3 regions of the Tistrella arctica genome follow, and region 2 is predicted to be linked to each of the others. Evidence: riboswitches for the same ligand, from Rfam matches in the RefSeq annotation. Region 2 holds a riboswitch; each other region holds the start of a gene.
The links. A riboswitch is a leader RNA that binds a small molecule or an ion and turns the genes downstream of it on or off. The one in region 2 is predicted to bind cobalamin.

Region 1: linked by a shared signal. The riboswitch ahead of WG924_RS00055 (ribonucleoside-diphosphate reductase subunit alpha) and the one ahead of WG924_RS14455 (energy-coupling factor ABC transporter permease) in region 2 are both predicted to bind cobalamin.
Region 3: linked by a shared signal. The riboswitch ahead of WG924_RS00435 (class I SAM-dependent methyltransferase) and the one ahead of WG924_RS14455 (energy-coupling factor ABC transporter permease) in region 2 are both predicted to bind cobalamin.

What each region holds. Positions count from the first base shown of each region.
Region 1 covers NZ_JBBKTV010000001.1:4,824-14,575, forward strand. The annotation lists gene WG924_RS00030 (phytanoyl-CoA dioxygenase family protein) at 1-666, shown strand, start outside; gene WG924_RS00035 (sulfite exporter TauE/SafE family protein) at 647-1,393, opposite strand; gene WG924_RS00040 (TetR/AcrR family transcriptional regulator) at 1,489-2,130, opposite strand; gene WG924_RS00045 (crotonase/enoyl-CoA hydratase family protein) at 2,314-3,216, shown strand; gene WG924_RS00050 (AMP-binding protein) at 3,311-5,104, shown strand; cobalamin riboswitch at 5,148-5,374, shown strand; gene WG924_RS00055 (ribonucleoside-diphosphate reductase subunit alpha) at 5,509-7,431, shown strand; gene WG924_RS00060 (ribonucleotide-diphosphate reductase subunit beta) at 7,422-8,618, shown strand; gene WG924_RS00065 (thiolase family protein) at 8,552-9,727, opposite strand.
Region 2 covers NZ_JBBKTV010000006.1:90,958-100,709, forward strand. The annotation lists gene WG924_RS14425 (sigma-54-dependent Fis family transcriptional regulator) at 1-1,902, shown strand, start outside; gene WG924_RS14430 (DUF2239 family protein) at 1,932-2,522, opposite strand; gene WG924_RS14435 (GIY-YIG nuclease family protein) at 2,650-3,003, shown strand; gene WG924_RS14440 (energy-coupling factor ABC transporter ATP-binding protein) at 3,011-3,895, opposite strand; gene cbiQ (cobalt ECF transporter T component CbiQ) at 3,895-4,641, opposite strand; gene WG924_RS14450 (energy-coupling factor ABC transporter substrate-binding protein) at 4,628-4,978, opposite strand; gene WG924_RS14455 (energy-coupling factor ABC transporter permease) at 4,975-5,667, opposite strand; cobalamin riboswitch at 5,778-6,045, opposite strand; gene WG924_RS14460 (methyltransferase) at 6,431-8,200, opposite strand; gene WG924_RS14465 (NAD(P)-dependent oxidoreductase) at 8,328-9,218, shown strand; gene WG924_RS14470 (AraC family transcriptional regulator) at 9,207-9,752, opposite strand, start outside.
Region 3 covers NZ_JBBKTV010000001.1:93,880-103,631, forward strand. The annotation lists gene WG924_RS00410 (DUF1501 domain-containing protein) at 1-1, shown strand, start outside; partial or broken gene WG924_RS00415 (transposase) at 105-267, opposite strand; gene cimA (citramalate synthase) at 607-2,247, shown strand; partial or broken gene WG924_RS00425 (RNA methyltransferase) at 2,255-3,019, shown strand; gene pncA (bifunctional nicotinamidase/pyrazinamidase) at 3,215-3,856, shown strand; cobalamin riboswitch at 3,960-4,186, shown strand; gene WG924_RS00435 (class I SAM-dependent methyltransferase) at 4,280-5,128, shown strand; gene WG924_RS00440 (TonB-dependent receptor) at 5,188-7,356, shown strand; gene WG924_RS00445 (ABC transporter substrate-binding protein) at 7,379-8,335, shown strand; gene WG924_RS00450 (FecCD family ABC transporter permease) at 8,332-9,327, shown strand; gene WG924_RS00455 (ABC transporter ATP-binding protein) at 9,339-9,752, shown strand, end outside.

The sequences.
Region 1 (9,752 bases), on a different contig from region 2:
GCCCGGCTGGCGCTGTCGGCCGATATCGGCCGCGCGGCGGCGCAGTTGGGGGGATGGCCGGGCTGCCGGCTGGGCCAGGACACCATCTGGTGGAAGGCGCCGAAGACCAAGTCGATCGCGCTGCATCAGGATTCGTCGTTCATGGATTTCCTGAGTCCGCCCCGGACGCTGACCTGCTGGGTGACGCTCGACGACACCCATGCCGGTGCCGGCACGCTGGAATATGTGCCGGGCTCGCATCTGTGGCCGCTGACGCCCTTGCCCGACACCTTCCATGCCGAGGACGACCATCACGCGATGATGCGTGCGGCGGCGGATGCGGCCGGCATCACGCCGCCGGCGCCGGTGCCGATCGTCGTGCCGGCCGGATCGGTGGTGTTTCATGCCGGCGAGATCTGGCATGGATCGGGCCCCAATCCGACCGGCGATCTGATGCGCCGGTCGATCGGCATCCATATGCTGCCCGACGCGGTGGAATTCAGCGACCGGCCCGGTGGCTATATCTATCGTCGCTATCAGCGTACCGGCGATCCGACGCTGGATGAGAGCTTCTTTCCTGTGCTGTGGTCGCAAACCGGCCATCGGACAGCCTGGATCGAGGGATATTGCCGGACCGGACAGCGTCGGCTGCCTGACGACGCGGCGGCTATGACAGCATCAGCCTGAGCCCCAGAAGCACCAGAGCTCCGAAGAACACCCGGCGGAAATGGCGTTCCGGCAGGTACCGGCGCAGACGCATGCCCAGCGCCATGCCCGCCACCGCCGGAACCACAGCCAGGGCCGAGACCAGCCCCAGTTCGGCCGGCAGCAGCGACCGGCTGCCCATGGCCACGGCCAGCGCCAGGGTCGAGACGCTGAACAGCATACCCATGGCCTGAACCAGGCCGATACGATCGAGCCCCAGCGCCTGAAGCCAGGCGACGCCCGGCACCACGAAAGAGCCGGTCAGTCCGGTGAGCAGACCGTTGACGGCACCGATCAGCGGTGATGCCCATGGCTCGATCCGTGCCGGCGCCTTGAGCGCCAGCCCGGCCAGACCGCTGACGCCATAGGCTGTGACCACCAGCCCCAGCAACCGGGCGAGCCCGGCGGCGTCGCTGACCGAGAGGCACCACACGCCCAGCCAGATAGAGGGGATGGTGACCAGCAGCAGCGGCCCGAGCCGCCGGATCAGCGGCCGGAACTGGCCGCCGGTCAGCGCCTGCTGAACGTTGGTGACCAGAGACGGCACCAGCAGCAGCGCCATGGCCTGCGGCAGCCCGACGATGCCGGCCAGCACCGCCAGCGACACGGTGGGCATGCCGAAGCCGACCACGCCCTTGACCGTGCCGGCGAGCAGGAAAGCGCCGGCAATCGCGGCGAGGGTCGTGGGGTCGAGATCTGGAGGCATCATCGGCGGCATCCGCGCAGTGGCATGATGACCCTGATCCTAGCCTGTCCGCATGGCCGCATGCTTCGGCGGTGGCCGAACTGTTGTCGACGGGCCGGTCAGTCGGCTGGCCGGGATGGCGCATCCAGCAGCAATTCCGCCGCCCGCACCCATTGCGTCACCATCCGCTCGTAATAATCCGGGCGGGCGGAGAGCAGGCTAGACAGAGCGAGGCCGCGGAGAAACTCGACACTCATCGCGACGACGGCATCACGCTGGGGCGCGTCACCCAGCGGTTTGAACAGATCGGCGAGCACCCGCTCGCGGGCGCCACGCGCCTGCCGTTCCGCCGCCTGGATCGCCGAGCGCAGATCCGGAACGGTGCGGGCCGCGGCCCACAACTCCAGTTCGGCCATGAAGGCCGGTTGCGCACTCATTGCCGCCAGGGTGCGGATGGCCCGTTCCACCGGTCCGGTTCCGACAGCCGGCGATGACCGCGCATCCCGCACCGCCGCATCGTTGCGGCGCACCAGTTCCTCGATGGTTGCCGAGAGCAGCGCGGCATGGCTGGGAAAATGGTGGAGCAGGGCGCCGCGGCTGGCACCTGCGCGGCGCTGCACCTCAAGGGTGGTCGTGCGCGCCACGCCAAGCTCGATCAGCGATGTCACGGCCGCGTCGAGCAGGCGCCGGCGGGTCTGATCACGCTGTTGTTCCCGGATCGGCCGGTCATCGTTCTGGGCGGCTGTGTGGGCATCGGTCATGGCGGGTGGATCTCCGGGCCGGGCGGTGAGGTGCCGCGATTGCAACCATGCCTGCGGTGACATTTCAACAGGTGGGTGGCTTTGTGGCCTGACAGTCAGGATTGACTGTCAATTTCCATCGCCATACAGTCAGACTTGACTGTGAGATAGTACCAGCCGCCTGCCCCGGATATGGAGCCCGACATGCCTGCATTCGAAACACTGATCATCGCGCCCGACCCCAAGGCCCCGCGCATCGCCCGCCTGCTGTTGAACCGACCTGAGCGGCTGAACGCGATCACCGATCAGACCCCGCGCGATATCCGGGCCGCCGTCGCGTGGGCCGAGGCGCAGGATGATATTCACGTGATCGTGGTCGAGGGCGCGGGCAAGGGGTTCTGCGGCGGCTATGACCTTGCCGATACCGCCGAACAGATGGTCGAGCATCCCTGTCAGCAGGAGCGCTTTCCATGGGATCCGATGGTCGACTACGCCTATATGAAGCGGAATACCGAGGATTTCATGAGCCTGTGGCGGTGTTCGAAGCCGACCATCGCCAAGGTTCATGGCGCGGCGGCGGCCGGGGGCAGCGATATCGCGCTGTGTTGCGACCTGCTGATCATGGCCGAGGATGCCCGCATCGGCTATATGCCGACCCGCGTCTGGGGTTGCCCGACCACGGCGATGTGGACCTATCGCCTGGGCCCGGCGCGGGCCAAGCAGATGATGTTCACCGGTGACCTGATCGACGGCCGCACCGCCGCCGCCTGGGGGCTGGCCAATGAGGCGGTGCCGGCGGCGGAGCTGGAGGCGGCGACCCTGCGGCTTGCCGGGCGTATCGCCGGCGTGCCGCGCGGGCATCTGGCCATGCACAAGATGGTGGTCAATCAGGTGATGCTGACCCAGGGCCTGGAACAGTCGCAGATGATGGCGACGGTGTTCGACGGCATCACCCGCCACAACCCCGAAGGCCTGTGGTTCCGCCGCTATGCCCAGGCCGAGGGCTTCAAGGCGGCGGTTGCCTGGCGCGATAGCGGCCGGCCGATCCCCGAGGGCGACGAGGCGCGGGCCCTGATCCGCGAGATGGGCGGCCACGGCGACGGCTGAGGCCGCGCACGGCCGGCGCCCGGCCGGATAACGGGCGCCAACGACAAGAATAATAAAACGAATACACGTCCCCAAAGGGAGGGAGATACGGCCCATGCCGACCGGCACAGACGGGCGTGAGGCGGCGCTGCGCGCGCGCCTCGACGCGACACCCACACCATATGATCTGCTGGCACAGATCGCGGCAGAGCGTCCGGATCACCCGGCGCTGGATTATCTGCCGGATGCCGCCGGATCGCCCCCGATCACGACCAGCTATGCGGCCCTGGTCCGCGAGATCCGGCAGATGACCGCGGCCTTGCGCGCCGCGGGCGTCGGGCCGGAGGACGGTATCGCCATCCTGCTGCCTTTCGTGCCGCAGGCCGTGACGGCGCTGATCGCCGCCACGGCGGCCGGTATCGCCTTTCCGATGAACCTGCTGCTGTCGGCCGAGGCACTGACGGCCCAGATGACCCTGGCGCGGGTTCGGGTGGTGGTGACCATGGGGCCGCATCCGGCGCTGGATGTGCATGCCCGGGTAATGGCGGCGGTGGCGTCGGTGCCGATGGTGACCACGGTGGTCGAGGTGCCGATGGGCGCCGCCAGGCCGGGGGCTGTTACCTGGGCCGACTTCGTTGGTACCGGTGCGGACGGGGGTACCGGTGCGGATGGGGCGGTCGATCCGGATGATCCCGACCGGGTGGCGGCCTTCATTCACACCGGTGGCACGACCGGTGCGCCGCGGCTGGCGCAGTTGTCGGCCCGCAATCTGGCAGCGGCGACGCTGATGGCGGCGGCCGGCAGTGGCATGGCCGCCGAGGATCGCGTGCTCACCGGCCTGCCGCTGTTTCATGTCGGCGGCGCGGTGGATGTGCTGCTGGCGGCGCTGTCGCAAGGCGCCACGGTGATTTTTCCAACCGCCACCGCCTTGCGCAACCCGGCGGTGGTCGGGCGATTCTGGCAGATCGTCGACGAGACCGCCACCAGCATGATCGGCAGTGTGCCGACCATTCTGGCAGCCATCGCCGACAGCCCGCGCGGATCCGCGCGCCTCGACCGGCTGCGGGCCATCCTGACCGGCGGTTCGCCGCTGGCGCCCGAACTGGCGGCACGGGTGGAAAAGATCGCGGCCCGCCCGGTCTGTCAGCTTTATGGCATGACCGAGACCGGCGGGATCGTGTCGGTCCAGCCGGCTGACGGCCGGTTTCACGATCATGCCGTGGGCCCGCCGGTGCCGCTGGCACGCGTGGCGCTGGGCGCGGTCGACGCGGCCTGTCTCCCCGGTGCGCGCGGCGAGGTTCTGGTGTCGGGTCCACATGTCTTTCAGGGCTATCGCACCGCTGCCGGTACCGTCGATCGTCCGCAGGATGGCTGGCTGCGATCGGGTGATCTGGGCGAGGTGCTGCCTTCGGGCGAGCTCCGGATCATCGGCCGGGCCAAGGACGTGATCATCCGCAGTGGCCACAATATCGATCCCGTGGCGATCGAGGAGGTCGCGCATGCCCATCCGGCGGTCGCCCAGGCGGCGGCGGTTGCCATGCCCGACGATTATGCCGGAGAACTGCCGGTGCTGTATGTGATGCCGCGCGCCGGCATGACCTGCACCGAAGACGACATCGCGGCCTTCATGGCCGCGCACATCGCCGAGCCGCCGGCGCGGCCGCGCCATGTCTTCGTGCTGCCCGACCTGCCCTTGACCCCGCTTGGCAAGATCGCACGCTTCCGCCTGCGTCAGCTTGCGGCCGAACATCGGGTGCGGGCGGCCCTCGGCGACACCGGCGACGGGCTGGTGGTCGCTTGCGAGGATCCGGCGGCAAAGCGCATCACGATCGGCGGCGAGGTGACGCCCGACCGATGGCGGGCGATCGAGGCCGTGCTGGCCCGGCTGGGCCTCGGCCTTGCCGGATAAGCGCAGGCCGGATGGCAGGCTTGACGACGGGCCGGGGATCTGTACAAGATGCAGCGTTCTCGGTTCCCTGTATCCACTATATATGGGGCTAAGAGGGAATTCGGTGCGGCGGGCGTTACAATTGCGCCCGCCAAGGCCGAAGCTGTCCCCGCAACTGTAGGCGGCGAGCGGCCACACGATCTGGTGTCACTGGCATGGCAACATGCCGGGAAGGCCTGTGTGGCAGCGGCGACCCGCGAGCCAGGAGACCTGCCGCGAACCTGTTGAAACGTCCCTGGGCGGGGAGTCCCGGCGGGCGCAGGCGGCAGGTCATGCCTTTGTCCGGGTGTTCCGGACCGTCGCAGGGGCCTTCATCGCCCTGCGTTCACCCGGAACCGGTCCGCCAGGGCAGATGGGTGAGCACCATGTCATCGCCGGCCTTCGATTTCGACCGTCATGGTCATCTGGTTCCCGTTACCGCGCCGGTCGGGGCCGGCCGGATACGGCATGCGCCGCTGCCGGCCCCGCTGGCACCGGCGCCACGCGCCTCGGACCTTGTCATCGATCATGGCCGCGATGCCCTGTTGACCGATTTCGGCAAGGCGACCTTGCGCGACCGCTATCTGATGCCGGGGGAACGGTATCAGGATCTGTTCGCGCGGGTTGCCTGTGCCTATGGCGACGATATCGGCCATGCCCAGCGGATCTATGATGCGATGTCACGGCTGTGGTTCATGCCGGCGACACCCATCCTGTCCAATGGCGGCACCGCGCGGGGCTTGCCGATTTCGTGCTTCCTGAACGCCGTGCCCGACAGCCTGGACGGTATCGTCCGGACCTGGAACGAGAATGTGGCGCTGGCCTCGAATGGCGGCGGCATCGGCACCTATTGGGGTCAGGTCCGGTCGATCGGCGAAACCGTGAAGGGCTGTGGCGAGACTTCGGGCATCATTCCGTTCATTCATGTCATGGACGGCCTGACCCTGGCGATTTCGCAAGGGTCGCTGCGCCGCGGATCGGCGGCGGTCTATCTGGACATTCATCATCCCGAGATCGAGGAATTCCTGGAGATCCGCAAGGCGTCGGGCGATTTCAATCGCAAGGGCCTGAACCTGCATCATGGGGTCAATATCACCGACGACTTCATGGCGGCAGTGAAGGCCGGGGATGACGTCGCGCTGCGCAGCCCCCGTGACGGCAGCGAGATCCGGCGGGTGGATGCCCGCCGGCTGTGGCAGCGCATTCTTGAAACCCGGCTTCAGACCGGCGAGCCCTATCTGTTGTTCATCGATACCGTCAACCGGGCGCTGCCGCGCCACCAGCGGATGCTGGGGCTGGGCGTGTCGACCTCGAACCTGTGCAGCGAGATCACCCTGCCCACCGGCCTTGACCATCACGACCAGGAGCGCACCGCGGTCTGCTGTCTTGCCTCGTTGAACATCGAGACCTGGGATGCGTGGAACGAGGCGCCGGGCTTTATCGAGGATGTGATGCGCTTCCTCGACAATGTGCTGACCAGCTTCATCGAGACCGCGCCCGACAGCATGGCCCGGGCGCGCTATTCGGCGATGCGCGAACGCTCGGTCGGGCTGGGCGTGATGGGCTTTCACGCCTTTCTTCAGGCGCGGGGTATCCCGTTCGAAAGCGCCATGGCCAAGGCGTGGAATCTCGCCATCTTCCGCAAGCTGCGGCGGGAGGCCGACCGGGCATCGGTGTTTCTGGCCGGTGAGCGCGGCCCCTGTCCCGATGCGGCGGAAGCCGGCACGCAGGCGCGGTTCAGCCACAAGCTCGCCATCGCGCCCACGGCATCCATCAGCATCATCTGTGGTGGCACCAGCGCCTGCATCGAGCCGATCCCGGCCAATATCTACACCCACAAGACCCTGTCGGGCGCGATATCGGTACGCAACCCGCATCTTGTCCGGCTGCTGGTCGCCAAGGGGCTGGATAGGCCGGCGGTCTGGCAGTCCATCCTTGGCCATGAAGGATCGGTGCAGCATCTGGCCGCGCTGACCGCCGATGAAAAGGCCGTGTTCCGCACCGCCTTCGAGATCGACCAGCGCTGGATCATCGATTTCGCCGCCGATCGCGCGCCATTCATCTGCCAGAGCCAGTCACTGAACCTGTATCTGCCGGCCGATATCGATAAATGGGATCTGCATATGCTGCACTGGACCGCCTGGGAGCGGGGGGTGAAGAGCCTGTATTACTGCCGGTCGCGGTCGTTGCAGCGTGCGGGCTTCGCGGGTGACACCGACACCTTGGTGAATACGGGGCCGGACACGGCACCGAGCTCTGCGGCATCCGCCACGCCGACCGATTATGAGGAATGCCTTGCATGTCAGTGAGGATGACGGCGGCGGATGTCGGTCTCATCGCGGGCAACCTCGATCCGATGACCCTGGTCGGTACCGGCCGTGTCGGGTTGCTGACCACGACCGGCAGCTATGACGTCGACCGCTACCCTTGGGCCTATGGCTTCTGGAAGCGCCAGCAGCAAACCCATTGGATGGGGGAGGAAGTGCCGCTTGGCGGGGATATCAAGGATTGGCATTCCGACCGGGTCAGCGATGCCGAACGCCAGTTGCTCACCCAGATCTTCCGCTTCTTCACCCAGTCGGATATCGAGGTCGGCGACAACTATCTGAAACGCTATATCCCGCTGTTCCAGCCGCTAGAGATCCAGATGATGATGGCGGCGTTCTCGAACATGGAAACCGTGCATATCGACGCCTATGCCCTGCTGTTGAAGACCTTGGGCATGCCCCAGGCCGAGTTCGAGGCCTTCCGCGGCTATGGCGACATGCGCGCCAAGGCCGATTACATGCACAGCTTCGGCACCGGCACGGTTGCGGATGTGGCGCGGACGCTGGCGATGTTCGGCGCCTTCACCGAAGGCATGGCCCTGTTCGCCAGCTTCGCGATGCTGCTGAATTTTCCCCGCCACAACAAGATGAACGGCATGGGCCAGATCGTGAGCTGGTCGGTGCGCGATGAAAGCCTGCATTGCGCCGGCATCATCCGCCTGTTTCATGAATGGCATCGCGAGACCGGCGCCGTGACCGCATCGGTGCGCGACGACATCACCGACGTGGCCCGCACCATGGTGTCGCTGGAAGACCGGTTCATCGATCTGGCCTTCGAACTGGGGCCGGTGGGCGGCATGACGCCGGCCGATATCAAAGCCTATATCCGCTATATCGCGGACTGGCGGCTGACCCAGCTTGGCCTGCGGCCGGTTCATGGCTGTTATTCCGACGTCGAGGATGGCGCACGACCGCTGGTGCCGCATCCGTTGCCCTGGCTGGTCGAAATCCTGAACGGCGTTGAGCACGCCAATTTCTTCGAGCAGCGCGCGACCGAATATTCCAAGGCCGCCAGCCGGGGCGACTGGGATGGCACGGCCGGTGTCTGGGCGCAGTTCGACCGCAGAACACCGCTCGGCAACCTGACGCTGAACGCGCCTGATCAGACGGCTTCAAGAATGGTCGCGATGCCCTGGCCGCCGCCGATGCACTGGGTGGCGAGGGCATAGCGACCGCCGGTGCGCTTCAGCAGTTGCGCGGCCTTGCCGGTGATGCGGGCGCCGGTGGCGCCCAGCGGATGGCCGATGGCGATGGCGCCGCCATCGATGTTCACGATCGCCTCGGGGATCTCAAGCGCGCGGATGCAGGCCAGCGCCTGACTGCCGAAGGCCTCGTTGATTTCGACCACGTCGATATCGGCGATGGTCAGGCCCGCGCGGGCAAGTGCCTTGCGTGTGGCCGGCACCGGCCCGATGCCCATGATTTCCGGCGGGCAGCCGACAATGGCGGTGGCGCGCACCCGCGCCAGGATCGGCAGGCTGTGGCGGATGGCGAAGGCTTCCGACGTCACCAGCACGGCGGCGGCACCGTCGGTCAGCGGCGACGCGGTGCCGGCGGTGACGGTGCCGTCGGGCCGGAAGGCAGGCTTCAATCCGGCCAGAGCCTCCAGCGTCGTCTGAGGTCTGAGGCAGCCATCGCTGTCGACGACCACGCCATCAGGCGTGGCCACCGGCACGATCTCGTCGGCCAGCCGGCCTTCGGCGCGGGCGGCGGCGGCCTTCCGTTGCGAGGCGAGCGCCAGCTTCTCCTGCTCGGCGCGGGGAACACGATACTGCGCCGCGACATTCTCCGCCGTCTCACCCATGGTGATATGGGCGTCGATCATCAGATCGGCATCGGGCAGGCTGGTATCAGGCCGAGCCGGGCTGCGGAAGCGCGGATTGGGGCTGTGATTGAAGCCGCCCTGGGGCACGCGGCTCATCGATTCCACCCCGGCGCAGATAAAGGCTTCGCCGGCACCGGTCGCGATCTGGCCATGGGCGATATGGACGGCCGACATCGACGATCCGCAGAACCGGTTCACGGTCATGCCGCCGATCGATTGCGGCAGGCCGGCCAGCAGCAGGGCGAGGCGGGCGATGTTGGCGCCCTGCTCGGCTTCAGGATAGGCGCAGCCCATGATCACATCCTCGATCAGCGCCGGATCGAGCCGCGCGCGGTCGATCAGCGCCCGGATGGCGGTTGCGGCCAGATCATCCGGCCGGGTCCCGGCCAGGGCCCCCTTGCGGGCAAAGTGAAACGGCGTGCGGACATAGCCGGCGATGACGGTGCTGGTCATGGGGAAGACCTGTCCTTTGCGTCAG
Region 2 (9,752 bases):
TGGCAGCGCTGTGCCTCGGCCGGCCTGGCGATGAACCGCCCGGCACGCCAGGATCCGCTGGCGGCCCCGGCGTTGCGCCGCCAGCGCGACCGCAACCACACTCTGCTGCATCTGGCCACCCCTGAACTGGATCTTCTGGCCCGCGCCATGGCCGATGCCGATGGCGTCGCGATCCTGACCGACGCCCGCGGGCTCATTCTGGATGCGCGCGGCGACGACGGTTTTGCCGGCCGGGCGCGGCGGGTGTTCCTGCAGCCGGGCGCCTGCTGGTCGGAAACACACGAGGGCACCAACGCCGTCGGCACCGCGCTCGCCGAAGGCGGGCTGGTCGAGGTGGACGGCGCCGAACATTATCTCGACGAGAACCGGGTGCTGATCTGCACCGCCATGCCGGTGCGCGATCCCACCGGCCGGATCGCCGGCGTGCTCGACCTGTCGGGCGATGCAAGACGGCCACAGACCCATGCCCGTGCCCTGGTGCGGCTGGCGGTGGCCAATCTGGAACATCGCTGGACCATGCAGGCAGCCGAGGCCGACGGGTCCGACCTGCTGGTGCGGCTGCATTCGCATCCCTCCTGGCTGGGCACGCCGCATGAAGGCCTGCTCGCCTTCCGTGATGGCCGGCTGTCGGCCGCCAACCGCATCGCCCTGGGGCTGCTGGGGTTGGATGCCGGCGCCATCGGCGCCGCCGGCTGGGATGCGCTGTTCGACGGCTCGATCATCGATGGCGGCCGGCCAGGCGGCGGGGTCGTCAGCGGCGATGCCCGCCTGCTGACCAGCCGCGCCGGCGGCGTGCCGATGCATCTGCGGATCAGCCGGCCGGCCGGCCGGCCGGTGCTGCACCCGGTGACGGCACCATCACGCCTGCGTGCCGCCGCCCCGACCCTGCCCGCCACGATCCCGCCCGCCTTGACGCTGCGCGGCGCCATGGTCTGGGATGCGGCCAGCGATGCCATGCTTGCCCGCGCAACCCGCGCGATCGATGCCGATATCCCGGTGCTGCTGCAGGGTGAAACCGGCACCGGCAAAGAAGTCTTCGTGCGCGCGGCCCATCAGGCGTCGACGCTGCGGTCGGCACCGCTGGTGGCGGTGAACTGCGCGGCGATCCCCGAAGGCCTGCTGGAAAGCGAATTGTTCGGCTATGAGGACGGCGCCTTCACCGGCGCCCGGCGTCGCGGCAGCCCTGGCCGCATCCGTCAGGCCGAAGGCGGCATTCTGTTCCTCGACGAGATCGGCGACATGGCGCTGGGGCTTCAGGCCCGGCTGCTCAGGGTGCTGCAGGATGGCGAGGTTCTGCCGCTGGGCGCCGGCCGGCCGGTGACCGTGCGGTTCCGGCTGGTGGCGGCCACCCATCAGGATCTGAAAGCGGCGGTCGCCGATGGCCGGTTCCGCAGCGATCTCTATTACCGCCTCAACTACCTGTCGGTGACCCTGCGGCCCTTGCGGGATCGCCAGCCTCTGGACGCGATCATCGATGCCGTGTTCCAGGCAACCGGCGCGCCGGCCCGTGACATCACGCTCGATCCCGCCGCCCGCCAATGCCTTGCCGGCCATGACTGGCCGGGCAATCTGCGCGAACTGGCCAATCTGCTCCGCACCCTGGTGGCCCTGGCCGATGATGGCAGCACCATCACGCCCGCCGATCTGCCGGGCGAGATCGGCGCGGCCCGGCCACTCGGTCCGCCCATGCCCCTGCCGCAAGCATGTCTGCCCCACACCGCACCGGTCTTTGCGGCCCCGATGTCGGATGCAGCGCCAATGGCATCGCTCAGATCGATGACCGATGATGCCCTGACCCGGGCACTGGCCGCCCATGACGGCAATATCAGTGCCGCCGCACGGGCGCTCGGCATCCACCGCGCCACCCTGCATCGCCGGCTGAAATCACGACAGCACGGCTGACATCCGGGCAGCACTGACCGCACCGCCGCTCAAGCCGTGGCACCGGACGCCAATTGTCTGGCATGGGCCGCGATATCGGCCGGCCAGCCCGCGATCCGTGCCTCGAACCCCGACAGGTCGCCGGCGAACAGCGCCCGCGTCGCCTCTTCATAGCCAGGCAGGTCGCCGGCCATCGCGTTCATGAAGCGATAGGCGGTCTCACGCGCCATCCGCAGGCGCTGATCGGGGCCCACGTCGCGGCGGGCGGCCTCCACCAGCTTGCGCAGCGCCACCGAGGCGCCTCCCGGCTGGGCGGCCAGCCAGTCCCAATGACGCGGCAGCAGGGTGACCTCGCGCCCGACCACCCCAAGCTTCGGCCGGCCCCGGCCGCGCGCGGCCGTCGCCGGCGCCGTGGTCTCTGCCGGCGCGGGCGCCACCAGCCGGGCCGCGATCTCGGCGCGGCTGCCGCGCAGATCGACATCCACCACCCGCCCGGTCGCGTCGTCAAAGATCAGCAGCGGCCCGGCTGCCCCGGCATCGGCGGCCGCCTTCACCGCCAACGCCACCTCGATCAGCGGCCCCGCCGCAAGGCGCCGCGCGCCATCGAAGGCGGTACTGGGTCGCTGGGTCCGGTCGGTCACGGGCAAGCCTCCTGCACGGGGTGTGGCAGATTTTTACCCGGTTAATAATCTCCCTGTCAATATAACCCGGGTTATATTACCGTCCGCAACCCAAGCCGCATGCCAGATCGAGGAAGAGAGAACCGTCATGACAGGGATCGACCGCAAGCGCGCCGTCGCCGCCTATAAGGAGCGCAAGGCCGCCTATGGCATCTATGCCATCCGCTGTGCCGTCCAGCCCGATCTCCGGCCCCATATCTGGATCGGCCAGACCCCGACGCTCGACACCATCCGCAACCGGATCTGGTTCACGCTGCGCCTGGGCACCAATCCCCACAGATCGCTTCAGGACGCCTGGCATCGCCATGGCGCCGACAGCCTGACATTTGAGGTTCTGGAACGGCTGGAGGACGAGGACGACATCCTGCCCTATATCCGCACCGCCCAATTGAAGGACCGGCTGGCGCATTGGCGGGCGGTGCTGGACGCGCAGGTCATCTGAGCCCCGGTCAGCCGGGTGGCTGGTCCGCGCCGGTTTGGCCGGTCAACGCCACAAGCAGATCATCCAGGCGGCGCGGCAATGGCCGGGCCGGGTCGATCATGCCGCGTGCGGCCAGCGCCTGGGCCAGCCGGCCCAGCATCGGCGGCCGCAGGCCCAGCCGGCGCAGCAGGTCATGGTCCTGAAACACCGTGTCAGGCGCGCCGTCACAGGCGATCCGGCCGTCGCCGAACACCGCGATCCGGTCGGCCCAGCCATAGGCGAGATCCATGTCGTGGGTCGCCACCACCACGGCCGTGCCCGATGCCGCCACGCCGTCCAGCAGCCGCATCAGATCGTCGACGCCGGATGGATCGAGCCCGGCCGTGGGTTCGTCGAGCAGCAGAAATCCAGGGCGCATCGCCATCAACCCGGCGATCGCCACCCGCTTGCGCTGGCCGAAGCTGAGCATGTGTGTGGGGCGGCCAGCCAATGCCGTGATGTTCAGCGCCGCCAGCGCCTCGCTGGTGCGCGCCCGTGCCTCGGCGGCATCAAGCCCCATGTTCAACGGCCCGAACGACACATCCTCGGCCACGGTTGCCGCGAATAGCTGGTCGTCGGGATCCTGCAACACCAGCCCGACCCGGCGGCGCAGCCGCGCCAGCCCCTGGCGGCTGTGAACCACCTCGGCCCCATCCAGCCACACGCTGCCCGCCTGCGGCTTCAACCCGCCGGCCAGGGTGAGCAGCAGGGTGGATTTGCCCGCGCCATTGGCACCCAGGATCGCCAGCTTCCGGGCTGGCGCGATCGCCAGATCCACCCGGTCCAGCGCCCGCGTGCGGCCGGGATAGGTGACCTCCAGCCCGACAGCCTTCAAGCCGGGCACGGTCTGGTCATGCGTGGGCGTCACAATCATCATCCGAGTTGCGCCAGCCCCAGAGCCAGCACCACCAGGCCGCTGCACAGGCCCGCGATGCGCGGCGCCGACGCCGCCGCCTCGACCGAGACGAAGCGCAGCGTGCCGTCATAGCCGCGCACGCCAAGCCCGGTGTTCATCCGCTGGGCGCGGTCCAGCACCCGCGGCAGCAGGCTGGCGAGCAAGCGGCCGTTGGAGCGGATCATCCGACGCGCGCCCTCATGCCCCAGCCGGGCGGCCTGGGCACGCTGGCCGGCTTCCAGACAATCGAGCACCAGCCAGATGATCCGGAACATCATCAGCGCGATATCGCCGATGTCGCCGGCCAGCCCGCGGCGTTGAAACAATTGCAGGATGCTGGTCAAAGGCGTGGTCAGCGCCAGCGCCAGCAATGCCGTCACGCAGGTCAGGCTCCGCTGCCCGACGAACAGCGCCTGAAGCCGCGCCTCCGGGCCGGCGATGCCGAAGACCGGCCAGCCGGTCGAAAGATCCAGCGTCACCATCTGCGCCAGCGTCGAGGTGGCGATGAACCCGACCGGAACCATCGCCGCCCGCGCCAGATCGCCCGGCCGCACCCGTGCCCCTGCCAGCAGCGCCACCACCAGACCGGCCAGGATGATCACCTGCCCGGCCCAGCCGGCGGCCAGCAGCGACACCAGCATCAACCCGGCGCAGACAACCAGCTTTTCCGCCGCCGGCCAGTGCCGCCAGCGATTGGTATGGGCGCTGCGGTCAATGGCGCGCATTGCCGCTCCGCAGCGGCGCATCGACGACGGGCGTGACAGCCCCGGTCGCGCCATCTTCCGCCGCATCGCGCCGCCCGCGCCGCAGCCCGAAATAATAGCCCAGCAGCCCGGCGCCGATCGCGGCCTGAAGCGCGAACAGCAGGCTTTCGATCTCGCCGCTCGGCGGCTCCCACAACGGGCTTGCCCAGGGCTGATAATCGGGATGGATCTCGGTGATCATCGCCTCGGCCTCGCCATCGGCGCCGGCGAATTCCACCGTGCCGGGCGGGTGGATCAGCAGCGGTGCGATCGCCAGTGCCGCCACGGCGGCCAGCATCGCCAGATTGCGCTTGATCATGATGCGACCTTTCCAGCGGCGGCGGCGCGGCCGCGCAGCACGTTCAGGCTCAGCAGCTCGCCACGGCTGTAACGGCTCAACATATTGAACACCACCGCGGTCAGCAGCCCCTCGCTGATCGCCAGCGGGATCTGGGTGATCGCGAAGATGCCGAGGAATTTCGAGGCGGCACCGGCCACCCCGCCCGCCGGATCGGGGAAGGCGATCGCCAGTTGCAGCGAGGTGGTGACATAGGTCGCAAGGTCACCCAGCGTCGCCGCGAAGAAGATCGCGAGGGCAGCACTCAGTCCGGCGCCGGTCATGCCCCGAAAGATACCCCAGGCCACGAAAGGCCCGACGATCGCCATCGAGAAGATGTTGGCGCCAAGCGTGGTCAGCCCGCCATGGGCCAGCAGCAGCGCCTGGAACAACAGCACGATCGCGCCCAGCACCGTGGTGACGGTGGGGCCGAACAGGGCGGAGGCGAGCCCGGTGCCGGTGGGGTGCGAGCAACTGCCGGTCACGGATGGCAGTTTCAGTGCCGACAACACGAAGACATAGGCGCCCGATGCGGCCAGCAGCAGCTTGACCTCGGGCTTGTCGCGCACGAGCTTCACGATGCGGCGCGCGCCGGCAATGACAAAGGGTGCTGAAACCAGGCCCCAGCCCACGGCGTGCGTCGCGGGCAGATAGCCTTCCATAATATGCATGCCGATCCTCCGAAGCCTGATCGAGCCTCTTCACACGGCAAGGCCTTCGGAGATGACCGGCGATCCGCCGATATATCCCGCCCCCATCCGAACGCCCCGTTCGAAGAGTGGCCCTGTCAGACGCGAAGGCAGGTCTCCTGGCTCGCGGGTCATCATCCGTCGCCGGCCTTCCCAGTGTCCCGACCCGGAGTCCCCGGTGGCCGGTATCCCAGTGGCCAGTCTTGCCCAGTGGTATAGCAGGGCGACAGACTCTCCGCTTACAGTTGCGGGGGCAGCCATGGCTTCGCGGGCGACCGCCCGCTTCCATGTTCCCTTTTCACCGCCCTGGCAGCGCCCTTCTGAGCGCCGGCATGGCAGACCTTCGTGACCGGATTGTGATCTGTGGTTGCGCTGTGTGTCAAGCGGGCGAAGGGGCGTGATCTGTCACTGGCGGATAGCGGCAGCACCGCCTGTCACAGATCATTCCGGCCCATCGGGTGCCTCAGGTCAGGAGAAGAAGGTGCCGTCGCTCCCACCGCCGTTGAAGTTAGCTGCCGTGGTCGCGACGAGCATCGCCGTCAATCGAGGTGCCGACCAATGCCGACGCGTCTTAGACACCTGCCCCCCACAGGACGGCTCCTGCCACAGATCGTTGCTGCCGGAGATGTGGTGATTGCCGTGTGTCATCATAGCCGCTCCAAATAAGTATCGTGACGCCATCATTCTTCCGGCAAGGCGGCTACATTTCAATCGAAAATCCGGCCATCGTGGGTCCAGCAAAGATTCAATCGTGGCACCAGATATGATACATTTCGATGAATGTTTTGGGGTTCCGCCTTTCGAAGGCGGCCCAGTTTTCCAGGTTGGCACCCGCCGGATCATTGGGAAACATTGCCCGATAGCGGGGCATGACATCACTTTCCGGCAGGGAAAGCCCAGCGAAACTCAACCCAAGCGCATCGAGATGCGCCGCGATCATCGACACCGTGAACAGCACCTCCTGCTCGTGAAACAGCAGGTCACGCAGATGGTTGAGGTTATAGAAATCACCACAGGTCACCAGATGCGCCAGAGCGGGATCGAGCCGGCCGTCGAGCAGATCGCGCCGGAAGCGCCGCATCGAGGCCGCGTCGCCGCGCCAGCCATGACGCGCCAGCCACAGCCGCGCCGCCAGCAGATCGCGCCGGGCCGTGGCGCTGTAGAGCCCGATCTTCATCCAGCCGCCCGGATGCAGCAGATCGCGCAGCCGTCGCCACGCCGCCAGCGGGTCGGCGGTGTGGTGCAGCACGCCCACCGCCTCGATCAGATGAAACCGCCCGGGCCGCCCCGCCGCTTCCAGGCGTTCGCTCGTCAGATCGAACAGGTCCGCCCGCAGCATCGCCACGTCGTCGCAGCCATGCAGCCCGGCCTTGTGGGCCGCATAGGCCAGGCTGGCGGCGCTCAGATCGATGGCGGTGACGGAGCGGTGCTGATAGCGCCGGGCGGTGTGGATCGTGTGCCGGCCGGTGCCGCCGCCCGCGATCAGGATATCCGGATCGTCGGGAAGCGCTGCGATCGCGGCATGCGTGGGTGTTCCTGTGACAGGCGTTCCAAGGGTGCGCGCCAGCACCTCGGCCAGCCGTCGCCGACGGATAGGGCGCAGGCCGCGCCAGCGCGGATAGGGCCAGGACTCGTATTGCGCGCGCACCCGCAGCGACAGCGGATCGGTGACCGGACGCAGGGCCGGAATCCGCTGGGCGGCGATCGCCATCGGCTCGTCATGAAACACCGCCAGAAAGCGGCGCCGCGCCGGATCGGGCAGGGCCGGCCGGGTGGCCAGTTCGGCCATCGCCGCCATCGGCGGCATCCGATACATGGCGATCGCGACCAGATCATCGGTCAGCGCCACGTCGCCAAGTTCCGCCGCGCGGGCATCGACCCTGGCGATTCTGGCGTCGAGCGCCACCTGTTCATCATCCGTCCAGGCGGCGGCATAGTCTGAATTCAGCAGGCCGGCCGCAAGGCTGATGCGCGCCTCCAGCGGCAGCGGCTCGCGCTGGTTTTCCCCCTGATCATCGGCCGTCAGCCCGTCATTCAGGCAACAGCGGCGTCGCAGCCGGACCATCGCCCGCTCGATCACCGGATGGACATTTGCACAGCGATCGAGAAAGCGCCGGAACAGCGGATCGGCCGCGAGCGCCGAACAGGTCGCATCATCGGGCGTGGCGGCGGGCACGGTCTCAGGGCCCAGCCCATGCCGGCGCGCCAGCATCCGGCCCGCGACCGCCGCGATCCGCATGTCGTCGATGTCGCCCGCCGTCAGCCGGGCCAGAATCTCGTCATACAGCTGTACTGGCGGCGGCAGGCGAAGACGGCCAAGGCAATGGGCGATCATATCACCCACCTTCGGATGGTCCGGCGCCAGCCGGCGCACGGTCAGCAACGAGGCCATCGCCAGATCCGCGCGCCCGAATGCCATGTGATGGCGGGCCAGCGCGAGATGGGCGTCACGATCCGCCGGATCACGCCGCACGGCGTCGGTCAGAACCCGGTACCGCGCTCGATCATCCCCCATCCGCCACCTCCGTTGCCCCACACCACCTGCACAAGCCTTCAATACGCGGTTTGGCCCGATCCTTAAAGTCACCTCCGGCGGATCAGACTCCGCATCGCGGTCATATCCAGGCAACAGGAGATCCGAGATGACGACACCGACCGGGTTCATCGGTTTGGGGGTGATGGGGCAGCCGATGGCGCTGAACCTGGCGCGGGCCGGCATAGGGCTGATCGTGTGGAACCGCACCAGTTCACGCGCCCAGGCCCTGGCCGATGCCGGCGCCGAGGTGGCGGCCACCCCGGCGCAGGTGTTCAGACGTGCCCATGTCGTGTTCCTGATGATGATGGACGGGGCGTCGATGGATGCCGTACTGGGTCGCGGCACGCCCGGCCTCGCCGCCAATGTCCGTGGCCGCATCATCGTTCACATGGGCACCACAGCCCCCGGTTATTCCCGCGCGCTGGGTGATGATATCCGCGCCGCCGGCGGTGATTATGTCGAGGCGCCGGTCTCGGGCTCGCGCCTGCCGGCCGAGGCCGGGCAACTGGTCGCGATGCTGGCGGGCGATCCGGGGCCGGCCGGGATCGTGCGGCCGCTGCTGGCGCCGATGTGCGCGCGGGTGGTCGATTGCGGCGCGGTGCCGTCGGGCCTGCTGATGAAGCTGGCGGTGAACGTGTTCCTGATCACCATGGTCACCGGCCTGACCGAGGCTTTTCACTTCGCGCAACGCCATGACCTGGATCTTGAACGCTTCGTGGCGGTGCTCGATGCCGGGCCGATGGCGAGTGCGGTGTCGCGGATGAAGGCCGCCAAGCTGCTGGCCGCCGATTTCACCGTTCAGGCCGGGATCGTCGACGTGCTGAAGAACAACCAGTTGATCGCGGCGGCGGCCCGCGAGGCCGGCATCGCCTCGCCATTGCTCGATGTCTGCCACGCCCTGTTCTCGGAAACCCTGGCCCTTGGTCATGGCGGGCTCGACATGGCGGCGGTGGTGAAGGCCATAGAGGCCCGGACCGGCGCGGTGTCAGCCGGATGACGCCGCCCTGGCCCGGGGCAGGGCCTGCGCCGCCGCCCAGCGTGCAGGCGTCAGGCCAATACTGCCCTTGAACAGCCGCGACATGTGGCTCTGATCGGCGAAACCCGCCTCAAGTGCCGCCTCGGCCAGCGGCAGGCCGCCGCTGATCAGCCGCCGGGCGATATCGATCTGGCGCAGCGTCCGGAACCGGCTCGGGCTGGTGCCGAAGGCCTGGCGGAACTGGCGCGCGATCGTCCAGCGATCCAGCCCGGCCACATGCTCGAAGGCCGCGACCGGGTGGCGGATGGCGGGATCGGCGGCGATCATCTCGCGCACCGCCATCATCCGGGCCAGGGCCAGCGGCACCGGCCGGCGCGGCGGCCCGCCGGCATGCCTGTCCAGCAGGCCGGCGATCGTCACCGCCAGATCCACGCGCGCCGCCTCGTCGATCGGTCCATCGAGATCGGCAAGCCATTGATCGAGGGCCGGGTCGCGGCCGGCGGCCGCAACCACCGGATCGGCCACGAACGGCAATGCCCGTCCGCCCAGCGCCTG
Region 3 (9,752 bases), on a different contig from region 2:
AGAGGCGTCTTTGTTCGATGGCTCGACGTCAATTTGCGTCGTTATATTCGTAGCCGTTCCTATAGATCGCGCGCTCTCTCCACGGTTGGTACTAGCTGCTTAGTCCTGGCCTCCGGCACCTCCAATCCGCCATATCTGGCTTTCCACTTGTAGAAGGTCGCGCTCCAAATTCCATGACGGCGGCACACATCCGCCGTCGACTCGCCGGCCTCCCTGCTCCTTCAGGATGCCGATGATCTGCTCTTCGCTGAACCGGCTGCGTTTCATGCCGTCCGTCTTCTTCCTGAGACGATTCCTATCTCAAATTGAGTATAGTCGCGGGGAACAGGCCAACGCATAGGTATGCGGTGGCTCCACTGGCTATTTGCATGTCCACCAACTTGGCTGCGTTCCAATTTGCGGGTGTGGATGGCCCTCAGCCGATGGCTGGCCTACCACGCCCCGCACCGCCGTCGACGACAGATGGCTAAAGGCATTGCGGGAGAAATGTGCCGGAGAACGCCACCCTTGTGCACGGAATACTCCCTTTCTGTTTAGCGTCGGCGCGACCGGAATGGTATTCCTATCCGCAACAAACTGGTCAGCGGCGACGGAGATCACACAGGAATGTCCGGTGAGCGCATCTATCTGTATGACAGCACTCTGCGCGACGGCGCGCAGACCCGTGGCGTCGATTTCACGGCAGCCGACAAGGCGGGTATTGCGCGCGAACTGGACAAGCTGGGCATCGATTATATCGAAGGCGGCTGGCCGGGTGCGAACCAGACCGATGATGCGTTCTTCGCCGATCTGCCGCGGCTGACCCGGGCGCGGTTTTCAGCCTTCGGGATGACCCGGCGTTTCGGCCGGTCGGCCGAGAACGATCCCGGGCTCGCCGCGGTGCTGGGCGCCGATGTGCCGGCCGCCTGTCTGGTCGGCAAGAGCTGGGATTTCCAGGTCACCGTGGCGCTGGGCGTGGAGTTGGACGAAAACCTGCGGATGATCGGCGACAGCATCGGCCATGCGGCGCGGGTGAAGTCCGAGGCGATGTTCGATGCCGAGCATTTCTTCGACGGCTATAAGGCCAATCCCGATTATGCGTTGGCGGCGATCGGGGCGGCCTATGCCGCCGGCGCGCGCTGGGTGGTGCTGTGCGACACCAATGGCGGCACGCTGCCCCACGAGATCGACGAGATCGTCCGCCATGTCACGACCCTGATCCCCGGTGACCGCCTGGGCATTCACTGCCACAACGACACCGGCAATGCGGTGGCCAACAGTCTGGCGGCGGTGCGCGCCGGGGTGCGGCAGATCCAGGGCACGCTGAACGGGCTGGGGGAGCGCTGCGGCAATGCCGATCTGGTGACCCTGCTGCCGACCCTGATGCTGAAGATGGGCTATACCACCGGCCTCGACGAGGCGGGCTTGACCCATCTGACGACCGTCAGCCGCGCCTTCGACGAGCGGATGAACCGCGCGCCGAATATCCATGCACCCTATGTTGGTGCGGCGGCCTTTGCCCATAAGGGCGGGTTGCATGCCAGCGCCGTGCTGAAGGATCCGCGCGCCTATGAGCATGTGGTGCCGGAACAGGTGGGCAACCGGCGCCATGTGCTGGTATCGGACCAGTCGGGCCGGGCCAATCTTCTGGTGCGGCTGGCCGAGATCGGCATCGAGGTCGCGGCCGATGACCGGCGCCTGCCGGGGCTGCTGGAGCAGGTGAAGGCCAATGAGCATGTCGGCTATGCCTATGACGGCGCCGAGGCCAGCCTGGAGCTGCTGGCCCGCCGGGCGCTGGGCGAGGTGCCGGAATATTTCCGCCTGCAATCCTTCCGGGTGATCGACGAACGCCGCTACAATGCCCGTGGCGAGCTGGTGACCCTGTCTGAAGCCACGATCAAGATCACCGTGGGCGGCGTGCCGATCATGGCGGTGGCCGAGGGCAACGGCCCGGTCAACGCGCTGGATACGGCGCTGCGCCGGGCGATCGCCCAGACCTATCAGGGGGTGCGCGATGTCCGGCTGGTGGACTACAAGGTGCGGATCATGTCGGCGCCCGACGGCACCGGCACCGATGCGGTCACCCGGGTGGTGATCGAAAGCGCCGATACCGCCGGCCATCACTGGTCGACGGTGGGCGTGTCGGCCAATGTGGTCAATGCGTCCTATGAGGCACTGGCCGATGGCATCACCTATCGGCTGTTTCAGGCCGGCGTGTCGGTGCCGGCGGCGGCCGATGCCGCGGCGGCCCTGGATATGGGAGCCTGAGCGACCGATGACCGACCAGTCCGAGCAGCGGCCGGCCAAGGCCGCTGCGACCCGTGGCCTCGACGGGCTTGGCGGCGTTCAGCCGGCCGTGATCCTTGTGAACACCCAGATCGGTGACAATATCGGCTCGGCCGCCCGGTCGATGCTGAATTTCGGCCTGACCGATCTGCGCCTGGTGGCGCCGCGCTGTCCCTGGCCCAATGACCGTGCCACTGTGCTGGCGTCTGGCGCCGACGTGGTGCTTGAACGGGCGCGGGTGTTCGAGACCGTCGCCGATGCCGTGGCCGATCTGGATTTTCTGGTGGCGTCGACCGCCCGCCCGCGCGACATGGTGAAGCCGGTGGCGACGCCTGCGGCGGCGGCGGCGCGGATGCGCGGCCATGCCGAAGCCGGCGGCCGGATCGGCATCCTGTTCGGGCCCGAGCGCACCGGGCTTGAGAATGAAGACATCGCCCTTGCCGATCTGATCCTGACCGTGCCGCTGAACCCGGCCTTCGCCTCGCTCAATCTGGCGCAGGCGGTGGCGCTGTTCTCGTATGAGTGGTTCACCACCCGCGACGAGACCGTGCCGGTGCAGATGGAGATGGGCCGCTATGGCCGGGCCTCGAAGAAAGAGGTGGCCTCGTTCTTCGATCATCTGGCGCAGGCGCTGGACTGGTCGGGTGTGATCCGGAACCCTGAGATGCGGCCGACCATGCTGCGCAACGTCCAGGCCATGTTTCAGCGCGCCGATCTGACCGGGCAGGAGGTTCGCTCGATGCGCGGCTTCCTGCACGGATTGATGATCCGCGGTGCGCGCGAGGGCGAACTGGCCGATTTCCCGTCCTATCGGCGCCGGCGCGCGGCGCTGGACCGGGCCGATGCGGCGGCTGCCGCAGCGGCGGCCGGCATCGTTCCGCCAAAGGCGCCCGGCCGCGCCCGCGGCCCCGATCGCCGCCAGGCTGCCGCCGATGCCGCCGCCGGGCGGATCACCATCGGCGGCCATGACGCGCTGCTGGTGGTGGACCTGCAATATGATTTCATGCCCGGCGGCGCGCTGGCGGTGGCCGATGGCGACGCGGTGGTGCCGCTGGTCAACCGGTTGGGACGGTTGTTCGCCGAGGTGGTGCTGACCCAGGACTGGCACCCGGCGGGCCATACCTCGTTCGCCAGCAGCCATGCGGGTCATGCACCCTTCCAGACCATGGATCTGGACTATGGCGCCCAGGTGCTGTGGCCCGACCATTGCGTGCAGGGCAGCCGTGGCGCCGATCTGCATGACGGGCTGGATCTGCCGCAGGCGCGGCTGGTGATCCGCAAGGGCGACGATCCGGCGGTCGACAGCTATTCGGCCTTTCTTGCCGCCGACCGCACCAGTCCGACCGGGCTTGAGGGCTATCTGCGCAGCCGCCGCATCACCCGTGTGTTCATCTGCGGGCTTGCCACCGATTTCTGCGTGGCCTGGACCGCCCTCGACGCCCGCGCCGCCGGTTTCGAGGCGGTGGTGGTCGAGGATGCCTGCCGGGCCATCGACAATGACGGATCGCTCGACCGGGCACGCCAGCAGATGCAGGCGGCCGGTGTGCGGCTGGTCGGCAGCACCGAACTGACGGCCGCCGCCCCCGGCTGAACGGCACCTGCCATGTCCGGCTGTTTTCGCGTTGCAATTCTTGTAATGTTATAACATAACATATTCCGAACGCCGAGATGCTTGACCGGTCATGAACCGCGCCTGTAGTCTCGGCTCAGACGGTTCCCTTCGGGGATCAAAAGGGAACGGGGTGCGTGCGTGTGTCTGGCTGTGCCAGCGCCTGCGCCATGCCCCGGCTGTCCCCGCAACTGTAGACGGCGAGCCGGCCGTCCACTCGCCACTGGCGCGGCATTCGATGATGCGGCCGGGAAGGCGACGGTCCGGTGAAGACCCGTGAGCCAGGAGACCTGCCGTCTATCGTGGTCACGCGCGTGCCTGCCGGTCGGGGTGTACCGGTGGCGATGGCCGGCCCTCGTGCCGACTGTCCTGCTTGCGGTGATGTGCCACGCATCGTGAGGCATCATGCTGCCCGGACTGTCTCTGCCGGCGAAATCCGGCCCTGCCGGCGACACGTCGTCGCCATCTCATCCCGTATCGTCTGTGCCGATCCCGGCGCCCTGGGGCGATGCCGATGCGTCCTTCTTCGCCGGACATCTGGACCGGTCCGATTATGCCCGCAATCTGGGCGAGTCCTTGCGGGCGCTGATCGGCGGGCGGGCCCGGTCGCTGATCGATATCGGCGCCGGGTCGGGCGTGCTCGGCCTTGGCCTGATCGCGCGCGGCGGCCACTGGACCGCATTCGAGCCCAATGCCCATATGCGCGGCCGGCTGGCGGCGGTGGCGGCCGGCCGGGCCGATCTCACCCTGGATATCCGCGCCGATGGCTGGCAGGCGCTCGATGCCGCCCCCATGGCCGACCCGGCCGATCTGGTGCTCTGCGCCAATATTCCGGGGCCGATCGGCGCGGCGCGGGCGCTTTATGCCCGCACCCGTGGCCGTGGCCGCAGCCTGGCCTGGATCGTGCCGGCGCAGGCGGGGCCGCGAAGCTGGTGCCTGTCGGGGTTTCTGCCTGATGATCTGCATGGCGAGGACACGACCCCCGGCCACAGCCTGTGCCTGGACGAATTGGGACCAGACCAGGCCCCCGATCTGGTGCATCTGGTCGACTGGCGTTTCCGTGCCCGGTTTGCCGATCGCGCCGTCGCCCGCGACCACATGATCGACCGGCTGGCACGGCGCCATGGGCGGGTTTCCAACGATCTGGCGCACCGCCTGGACCAGCATCTCGACCACGCTCTGATGCCGGCCGATGACGGCGGCGTCATTGCCGAGGCGCCGAAGGTGAGCGCCATCCTGCTCTGGCATGGCTGAGCCTGACCCCTCGCGTGCTGCTCTTCACCACAAGATCAGGAAAACCGGACATCACCACCATGCGCACCCGTTTCTCTGGCCGGCGCCGGCCGTCGGCGTTGTCCGCCCTCTGCACCCTGCTGGCTGCACCGGCACCGCTTCTTCTGTCTCCGGCGCCGGCGCTGGCCGATGACATCGCGGCCGCGGAACTCGACCGGATGGTCATCACTGCCCAGGGCCGGCCGGAGCCCCGGGCACGGGCCTCGGGCACCGTGCAGGTGATCGATACCGAGACCATCCGCCGGTCCTCGGCCCGCTCGGTGACCGATCTGCTGGCCGAGAATGCCGTGGGCTTCTTCAGCGACTGGAGCCCCGGCCAGACCTCGTTCAACATCCGCGGCGGCGCCACCGACGGCCAGGGCCGCGACTGGCGCAGTCAGGTGACCGTGCTGATGAACGGCCGTCGCGCCGGCACCGCCAATCTGTCGAAGCTGTCGCCCGATGATCTGGACCGGATCGAGATCATCCGGGGCCCGGCCTCGGTGATCTATGGCGCCCAGGCGATCGGCGGCGTGGTCAATCTGATCACCCGCTCAGGCGCGACCGAAGAGGCCGGCAGCGAGATCACCGCGCGCGCCGGCTCGTTCGGTCTGGCCCGCGGCCATGCCGCCACCGCCGGCGCCAGCGGCGGTATCGATCATTATGTCGGGCTGAGCGGCGGCGTGCAGGATGATTACGACACGCCCGAAGGCACGCTCGACAACACCGGCTGGCGGCGTGGCGGCGGGCTGGGCGCCTTCGGCTTCCAGAACGAGCGGCTGGGGCGCCTGGACCTGACGCTGCGCACCGATGGTGTCTATGATGCCGGTTTCCGGGGCTCGCAATGGGACACCAACAACACCGATGACCGGCGCAATGCCTCGATCGATCTGGGCTGGGACCGGGAATTCGGCGCCGGGATCGGTGTTGCCGCGCAAGCCTATGTGGTGCGCGACGTCGACAGCTTTCATTGGGGGTCCGAACGTCAGCGCAGCGGCGCCGACGGCTTCTCGTCCGACGACAACCGCCGGCAACTGGATGTGATGGGGCTGAAGCTGGCGCCGCGTCTGGCGGTCGACGACGACACCGATCTGATCTTCGGCATCGATGCCGAAACCGCGAAACTGCGCAGCGACCGTGTCCGGCAATCGATGACCGGCGGGACGACCGCCCAGGTGCCGCCCTATGACATCAACGAGGATACCGACAGCCTCGGTGTCTATGGCGAGGCCGTGCACCGGGCGTTCGACGACGCCCTGACCCTGCGTGGCGGGGCGCGCTGGAGCTATGGCCGGGTGTCGACCCGCGCGACCCCGAACCAGCCGCTGCTGGTCGAGCGGACCGAAAGCTGGGACGACGTGACCTGGAGCATCGGTGCCGCCTGGGCCGCGTGGCCGACCGTGACGCTGCGGGCGGGCGTGGCGACCGGCTTCCGCGCGCCCACCGGCACCGAGCTTGCCTCGGATTTCACCGCGGTCGGTGGTGGCCGCACCTTCGGCAACCCCGATCTCGACCCCGAACGCAGCCTGCAATTCGAGCTGGGCGCCGCCCATGCCGACGGGCCGCTATTCGTGGACGCGGCCCTGTTCCAGAACACCATCACCGACCGCATCACCACGGTGACCACCGGCACCGATCAGCGGACTTATGCCAATGCCGGCGGCGATGCCATCATCCGCGGGCTGGAACTTCAGGCCCGCTATGACCTTGCCCGCCTGATGGGCTGGCGGGACTGGGCGCTGGCCGTTCAGGGGTCAGGGGTGTGGAATGTCGAGATGCGCGACGAGGGCGCCGATCCGGCGTTGACCGGCCCCGACCGCACCCGGCTGCAACGGATGCATGAAACCCAGGCGGCGCTGGGGGTGAGCTTCGGCGCGCGCGGCATCTGGTCGATGACGACGACGGCTGTCGTCCGGGGCCCGCTCTATTACGACACCGAGGAGTCGCTGGTGGCCGGTGCCGAGCCCGACAGCCGGTATGTGCATCGCAAGGGATCGAGCTGGCTGATGAACCTGCGCGGCGACTGGTATGTCACCGATGCCCTGACCGTGTTCGGCGGCATCGACAATCTGTGGGATGTGAACGACCATCCGCTGTTCATCGCCACCGACAGCGTGCCCTATCGGGGTGATCCGGTGTCGTCCAATGGCGGCCTGGGCAACAGTCAGGCCGGGCGGAGTGCCTATGTCGGCGCGACCTGGCGGTTCTGACCGCGGCCGGTGGCGCCGGCAGGTGGCTGTGCTGCTGGCGCTGACCGCGCTGGCGGTCTCCGCCATGCCGGCCACTGGCGCGGCGGCCGCCCAGAGTGAATGGCCGCGCGTGGTCACCGACGCGCTGGGGCGCGCGGTGGTGATCCCGGCGGCGCCCCGGCGGATCGTCGCCATCTTCTCAAGCAATGTCGAGATGCTGGCCGCGATCGGTGCCGGCCCCGAGATCGTGGCGATCGAGGCCTGGACCCGCTATCCGCCCGAGATTGTGGCGCGGGCCGGGCGGGTCGGTGGTCGGCTGGGGTTTTCGGTGGAGGCGATCGCCCGGATGGATGCCGATCTGGTGGTGATGACCCCGGCACGACAGGCGGCGGCCGGCATGGTCGATCCGCTGGGTCGGATCGGCGTTCCGGCGCTGGTGCTGACCCATCGGCGCCTCGACGACATCCTTGGCAATATCCGCCTGCTGGGCCGCGCCACCGGCCATGAGGCGGATGGCGATGCCGTGGCGGCGGCGATGGCGGCGCGGATCGATCATCTGCGCCGCTGTCTGGCTGGCCGGCCGCCGGTGCGGGTGTATCTTGAAACCGGCAGCGACGATCGCGGTGCGGCGTTCACCCTGCGCGACGACACCTATACCGGCGACATCCTGCGCGCCGCCGGCGGCGTCAGTGTTTTTGCCGGTCGGGACCGGCTGGGCCGCGTGTCGGGAGAGGCGGTGTGGCAGGCGGACCCCGACATGATCCTGGTTGCCGGAACACCGGCGCAGGCGCAGGCGCTGACCACACGGCCCGGCTGGGGCGGCATCAACGCCGTGGCGCGTGGTGACGTGGCGGCGGTGTCGCGGGCGCTGTTGCTGATCCCCGGGCCACGGGTGGTGGACGGCGCCTGGATGCTGGCCCGGTTGCTGCATCCTGCGGCTTTCGCGGCCGGGGGCGCCTGTGCCGCTGCGCCGCAATCTGTGGAAGGGGCAGGTGGATGACCCGGACCCTGGCGTTCACCCTGCTGACCGTCGCGGCGGTGGCGGCGGTTCTGGCCGGGCTGTGGCTTGGCACCGAAACCGCGACGCGTGCCGATCTGGCCGGATTGATTGCCGGCAGCGACGGCCCGTTCGCGCGTCTGCTGCTGTACTGGCGGCTGCCCCGTGTGCTGGCGGCCTTCGCTGTTGGGGCCTGTCTTGGCGTTGCTGGCGCGGTGTTCCAGGGCGTGTTCCGCAACCCGCTGGCGGAACCCTGGCTGCTGGGCACGGCGCCGGGTGCCGCGCTGGGTGCGGCCGTGGCGCTGCTGGTGCCGCTGCCGGTGGCTCCGGCGCTGGCTCTGCCGGTGCTGGCGATCGCCGGTGCCTGGGGCGCGACCTGGATCGTGATTGCAGCCGCCCGTGCCGCGCGGATCGCCGATGTCACCGGCGTGCTGCTGGCGGGGGTGGCGGTGGCGGCGGCGCTGGGTGCCGTGCGCGGCCTGCTGCTGCTGGCCCTGTCTGACGATACCGTGAACCTTCAGGTGGTGATGAGCTGGACGCTGGGCGGCATTCACACGCCGGATGCCGGCGGGCTCGCTCTGCTGTGGGGGCTCAGCCTTGCCGGCATCGCGCTGGCGCTGGTTCTGGCGCCGGGGCTCGACCGGCTGGGGCTGGGTGATGAGGCCGCCGGTGCCATGGGCCTGAACGTCCGGCGCTTCACCGAACTGGCGGTGCTGGCCGGGGCCGCGATCACGGCGGTCGCCGTGGGCTGGGGCGGGCTGGTCGGTTTCGTGGGGCTGATGGTGCCGCATATGGCGCGGCGGCTGGTCGGCCCCGGCCACCGCGTTCTGATTCCGGCCTCGGCGCTGGCCGGCGGGGCGCTGGTGGCGGTGCTCGACGGGCTCGCCCGGTCGCTGCTGCCGCCGGCCGATCTGCCGCTTGGCCTGCTGACGGCGCTGATCGGCGCGCCGGCCTTTCTGCTGGTGCTGGGTCAGGCCCGTGGCGGTGTAAGATGAGGGCGCGCGGGATGAGGGAAGCGGCGGCGCTTGGCCTTGAGCATGTGACGGTGCATCTGGGCGGAAGACCGGTGCTGCACGACCTGTCGCTCGATCTGGTGCCGGGCGAGATGCTGGCGCTGGTCGGGCCGAACGGGTCCGGCAAGACCACCGCCTTGCGGGTCATGGCCGGTGCTCTGGAACCGGCGACCGGCCGGGTTCTGCTCGACGACGCCCCTCTGGCCGACCGCGCGCGGCGGATGCGGGCGCGGGACGTCGCCTATCTGCCGCAGGGCTTCCGCAGCCACTGGAACCTGACCGTGGCCGAGCTGATCCGTCTTGGCCGCGAGCGCGGGGCGGGGTGGCTGCCGGGCGGTGCCGGTGCCGGTGTCCGCGGGCGGCCGGTGCCACCGCCGGCGGCGCTCGACCTCGACCGGCTGCTCACC